Arcticibacter tournemirensis: one gene and its partner. The protein of the gene in region 2 interacts with the protein of the main gene of each other region in a pairwise test. Links are inferred from orthologs where the notes say so. Each region holds a gene or a part of one and is shown on either strand. Other genes may lie near its edges.

Region 1 (2,891 bases), 5.1 Mb from region 2 along the record:
TTCTCAATGCTGATCTTTCTCGCCGTTGTTGCCTCCCCGGAAACAAGAACTCCATTCTGAGTGAGTTTTACTCTCAGGTCGGCCGAAAGCTGCGAAGCCGGATCAGGAACTGAAAGCATGATTGTTTTTCTAAGATCAGATGCATAGGTACCGCGTACATAAACTATATCAGAATATGGCGCAGAATAGGCATAAACATTATCTCCGCTGCCTGCAGCTCCTGTGGTCACCTCATTTACTATTTTCAGGCCAGCCATGAGAGGATCTGTACCCTGAAAAACAACCGGATCACCCATCCTTGCGCCGGGCTTAATAAGTAATCCAAATTGATTTTCCTCCCATGTAGCTGATGTGGCTCCTGCGCCGTAATAGTTGCCAATATCCTGCCAGATCCAGCCTTGAGGAAGACTTTGTGTTCCAAACAAGCGATCGTCTGCTATCACTCTCCCTTGAATCTTCTGAATCCCGCTTTTCTTAACGACAGCAAGCCAACGGTTTAACAGGACAGCCGATTTAGATTGTTCGTAACGATTGCTTCCCAAAGTAGCGTCGCCGCTCCCGGTAATGATAAGATCGCCGGAAAGGACTCCATTGCTTATCGTTCCGGTATAGCCCAAGGTCGTTTCCCAGCGAAAATCTTCAGCCAATAGATTAAAAGCAGTAATAGAAGTTACAGTTTTTAAGGTCGATGCCGGAGCAAGACCAGTATTCCCGTTTTTAGAAAAAACTATTTCCCCTGTTTGAGCATTTAACACAGTCAACGAACTATTCCCGTATTTCAACTGCGGATCCGCCTCAAACCGGGCGTATGCTGCCGCGATCTTTTTCTCAAGCGTTTGGGCATTGTTAATGAGATGGCAAAAAAGCAGACAAAAACTAAAAAAGATCCTTTTCATAAATTACCAGCTGTTAGCTATGCCGGTTGGGCTCTAGCTTTTAAACAAAAACTGGTTTAAGCTTCACGCCTAAACCAGTTAATTATTCATTTTCAATTATCAATTGTCCACTGTCCACTGTCAATTGTCAATTGTCCATTGTCAACTACCCAAGCATTCCCTGCTTTACAAGGTATTCAGCAATCTGAACGGCATTCGTAGCAGCACCCTTACGCAGGTTATCGGCAACCACCCATAAGTTAAGGGTATTCGGTTGCGACTCATCCCGGCGGATACGGCCTACTAAAACTTCATCCTTCTCATGAGCGTCCATTGGCATCGGATATTTCAGGTTTGCCGGATCGTCAACTACGATCAGCCCTTCCTGCTGTTCAAGTAAGCTTCTCACCTCTGCGAGGTCAAAATCGTTCTCAAACTCAATGTTTACCGCTTCAGAGTGCCCGCCCATTACAGGGATACGAACGGTTGTAGCCGTAACGTTGATAGACTCGTCTCCCATGATCTTCTTGGTTTCAAGGATCATTTTCATTTCCTCTTTCGTATATCCGTTATCGAGGAACACATCAATGTGAGGTATTACGTTCAGATCAATCGGATAGGCATAGGCCATCGGCCCTTCTACTCCGTTACGCTCATTCATCAGCTGATCAACGGCTTTCTTACCAGTACCGGTAACCGACTGGTAAGTAGAAACAACTACTCTTTTTATCTTATATTTATCATGAAGCGGCTTCAAAGCCACTACCATCTGTATAGTAGAACAATTCGGATTTGCAATAATTTTATCCTCTGTTGTTAGTACATTTGCATTAACCTCAGGAACAACCAGCTTTTTAGTGGGATCCATGCGCCACGCTGACGAGTTATCGATCACTACAGTACCGGCTTCTGCAAAACGCGGAGCCTGCTCAAGAGAAGTACCTCCCCCTGCCGAGAACAATGCCACATCAGGTTTCATTGCAATTGCATCATCCACTGTTACTACCTTGTACTTCTTACCCTTAAATTCTACTTCTTTACCAGCACTTTTTGCTGATGCCACGGGAATTAACTCAGTAACCGGGAAATTGCGCTCTGCTAAAACTTTTAACATCACCGAACCTACAAGGCCCGTAGCGCCTACAACTGCGACTTTCATTTTTAATTGTGTATAAATATGTTACTTAATTTTTGAATCTGGCAAATATGAAAAAATGTTTACTCTTTTTCGCCATTTTTTATACGAATTTTGCCTTTGCCCAGTTTCAGGATTCATTTAATGACGGCAACTTTACATCTTCACCCCTCTGGACTGGATCTGCTTCTTCATTCAGGGTTAACTCCTCTGCACAACTTCAAACTGCGAAGAGCGATTCGGCAGGGATAAAATATCTTTCAACAGAGAGTACATTATCCACCGATGTTTCCTGGGAATTTTATATACAACTGAACTTTGCGCCCTCAGCGTCAAACTTCGCCTGCATTTACCTTATCTCCGACAAGCAGGACCTGAACGATGAGCTGCAGGGTTATTATATCCAGATTGGAGAAAACGGATCAAAAGATTCATACGACCTATATAAAGCCAATGGCGATCAAGCTGAACTCCTGATTGACGGTCGCGACGGACGGGCAGGCGGCAGCAAGGTAATGGCCCATATCAGAGTCAATCGCACAAAAGATGGCAAGTGGACCCTCCTTTCCAAAAATGCGGGCGAAAGCAGCTATTCAGTAGAAGGTGAGGCTAAAGATCCCAGGCCGATATTCACAACCAAGTGGTTTGGGGTGCAGTGTATATACACGAAATCAAGGTCCGATCAGTTTATTTTCGACGACTTTGTAATAGGCCCGATAAAAGATGACGGTACGCCGCCTGATAATCCGGGCCCCAATAATCCGGGAAGTGGCGATATAGAACCCGGCAATATCCTGGTCAACGAAGTGCTCTTTAATCCCAGGGCAGAGGGTGTAGATTTTGTCGAGGTGTACAATAACTCCGGGAAGGTTCTCGACCTC
Region 2 (2,840 bases):
GGGGGCCGAAAATTAGCTGAGCAGTTCAGCATTCCATTCCTCGGTGAAATTCCACTGGTACAAAGCATCAGCGCAGCCGGAGATTCGGGTGAACCGGTAATACTTCAGGAAAACAACCCTACTTCCAAAGCCTTTTCAGAGGTAGCAGAAAGAGTTGCACAGCAGGTATCTATACAAAATGCCAGCGAGGTAAAACGTTTTTAATCAGAATTTTTCGTAATTTTAGCAAAATTATTTGATATGGATTTGTTGCAAAAAGTGGAAAGTGCGTTGGATTCAATCCGGCCTTATCTGGAAGCAGATGGAGGAAACGTATCTGTTGAGGAGATTACTTCAGATAATATCGTAAAGATAAAATTGTTAGGCGCATGTGGATCCTGTCCCATGAGCATTATGACTCTGAAAGCAGGCATCGAACAAGCCGTAAAGAAGTCTGTGCCCGAAATTGCGGCGATTGAGGCAATTAACCTCACAGATATAGACGATCCGAATGCTGTGATGCCCGGATAGAGCTGAAACATTATTTGAAAATATTTATAAAGCGGATACGTTCTAAATGCGTACCCGCTTTTTTTCCATTTAACAGTATTTAACGAAAGAGTTGCACAATTTTTGGTAGGTTTACAACGATGAAATATTTGCTGACTTTATTAGCCGTTCTGCTTAGCCTGACCGCATCGCGGGCACAGGACAGACCGCTTGTACAGTTTTCGGGGGTGATTTATAACGTTGACTCCAATATCGTGGTGCCCTATGTTTCGGTAACAAACAGAAGCGACCGGAACAGAGCCTCTTCAGCAAATTTCCAGGGATACTTTTCTTTCGTTGCACACGAAAGAGATACCATCGTGTTTAGCGCAGTGGGATACCGGCGTGAGGCTATTGTTATTCCGTCTAATCTTAAAGATAAAAGCTATACGGTCATCATAAAAATGAAAGCGGAGGTTATCAATCTTCCCACCGTTGCTGTGCTGCCATGGGCAAGCGTCGACCAGTTCAATAAGGAGTTCATGGAATTGAAATTTGCTGACGACGATCTCGAAATAGCAAAGAAAAACGTAGCAAAAACATCCCTGTTAGCTATGGCGCGCGATCTTCCCCGCGACGGGCAGGAGATGCGTGGAATTAATTTCCAGAATAACCATATTGCTTTAACAAATAAAGCCATCAACCAGCGTTATGCCAACCCTCTGCTTAATCCCTTTGCCTGGGGCTCCTTCATTCAGCAAATTATACAGGGAGATAAAAACAGAAACAATTCGGATTAACGCTTTTTAGAAGCTGCCGGAAATTTCATCTTATAAGCTACCTTGATTGCTCCTCTCGATATAGCATCCAGCCTGCTTTTTATCATTGCCCGTCTTAAGGGGCTGAGTTTATCTGTAAACAGTTTTCCTTCGATATGATCGTACTCATGCTGAATTACTCTCGCTGGTAAGCCGGTGTACGTCTCTTCGTAATGCTGCCAGTTTTCATCATAATAAGATATTCTGATGGTATCAAGCCTCTTAATATCTTCCCTTACATCCGGTATGCTCAGACATCCCTCATTAAAATCCCATAAGGAGCCTTGCTCGTCGAGAATCTGCGCATTGATAAAGACCTTTTTAAAGTCTTCGAGCCCGGGTTCTTCTTTATCAGTGATGTCTATTACAAAAAGTCGTATAGAAAGTCCGATCTGAGGAGCTGCAAGACCAACACCACTTGCATTATACATGGTCTCAAACATGTCGCCTATCAACTTGTTCAACTCAGGATAATCAGCCGTAATATCAACAGCTTTCTTTTTTAAAACCGGATCGCCATACGCCACTATTGGTAATTTCATTTTACAAAATTATATAAAATTTGCTTATCCATTTTACACGAACAACAGACAAGCTGTTTTTCCTAAATTATAGAACCTCCCGAAGACAGAAGACGAACGTTGTTAGTACCTCAATAATAACCTGTTAATCCTCTTCAGGCTCAAACATCAGAGTGCTCATAGCAGCAGGACTACATATTTCGTTGGCAATTTCGAGAAGTTGCACAGAAGTAACGTTGTTTACTTTTTCAAAAACCTCGTTTAATGAGTCTACTTTGTTGTAGTCGATTAAGCTTTTTGCCATAGCTATAATCACACCAAGCCTGTTATCTTCTGCCAGCGCAACTAATCCATTAAGCTTCTTCTTTGCCCTTTCGAGAGTAAGGTCAGTCATCTTGTTCTCCCTTAAAAGCTTAAGCTGTTTATTTACCAGACTTAAAGCTTTTTCGGCCTTTTCGGCATCTGTCCCGAAATAAATAGAAAAAATACCGCTGTCGGATAAAGGAGTATAGTTCGATTCGATGGTGTACGCAATCCCATATTTTTCGCGGATCGTCAGGTTCAGGACAGAGCTCATACCACTTCCCCCGAGAATATTATTGAGAAGCAGCAAGCCGGTTTTGTGAGGATGATGAATGGAATAGGCCTGGTTACCTAATACACAATGAGTCTGAGCAATAGCTTTTTCAACCCTCTTAGTCTCCGCTTTATGTTGAGGCGCATTACGCTGAAGTGTTATCCTGTTATGAGGAATGCCGTTGTAATATTTTGAAAAGACCCTGGTAAGCTTCTTAAAATCGTAGTTTCCGCTCACTCCAATCACAATTTCCTCGGTATTATAACAGGAAGAAAGGAATGAAAAAACATCTTCGCGATGAAGGCCTTTAACCGATTCGGAAGTCCCGAGTATATTTCTTCCCAGGGCATGCCCGGCAAATAGCATATCCTCAAAATCATCCTGAATTGCTTCTTCCGGCTGATCCTGATAAGACGCTATTTCATCGAGTATAACGCTTTTTTCTTTTTCTATCTC

Evidence for each region. The genes of interacting proteins can lie anywhere in the genome.
Region 1: the proteins of def (region 2) and BDE36_RS21570 interact in binary tests that used the Escherichia coli proteins (3 or more experiments, as listed by UniProt). The link is inferred for Arcticibacter tournemirensis from one-to-one orthologs.

What each region holds. Positions count from the first base shown.
Region 1 is NZ_VFPL01000001.1:5,153,513-5,156,403, forward strand. Bases 39-2,852 are described here. They hold BDE36_RS21570 (aspartate-semialdehyde dehydrogenase), read right to left. Parts: upstream 2,035-2,852; coding sequence 1,042-2,034; downstream 39-1,041. Other genes in these bases: dacB (D-alanyl-D-alanine carboxypeptidase/D-alanyl-D-alanine endopeptidase), read right to left, coding at 39-896; BDE36_RS21575 (lamin tail domain-containing protein), read left to right, coding at 2,082-2,852. In the rest of the region: more of dacB, read right to left, coding at 1-38; more of BDE36_RS21575, read left to right, coding at 2,853-2,891.
Region 2 is NZ_VFPL01000001.1:64,823-67,662, forward strand. Bases 47-2,809 are described here. They hold def (peptide deformylase), read right to left. Parts: upstream 1,829-2,809; coding sequence 1,265-1,828; downstream 47-1,264. Other genes in these bases: BDE36_RS00310 (Mrp/NBP35 family ATP-binding protein), read left to right, coding at 47-204; BDE36_RS00315 (NifU family protein), read left to right, coding at 241-510; BDE36_RS00320 (peptidase associated/transthyretin-like domain-containing protein), read left to right, coding at 630-1,268; BDE36_RS00330 (M16 family metallopeptidase), read right to left, coding at 1,953-2,809. In the rest of the region: more of BDE36_RS00310, read left to right, coding at 1-46; more of BDE36_RS00330, read right to left, coding at 2,810-2,840. UniProt on the Escherichia coli protein: Removes the formyl group from the N-terminal Met of newly synthesized proteins. Requires at least a dipeptide for an efficient rate of reaction. N-terminal L-methionine is a prerequisite for activity but the enzyme has broad specificity at other positions.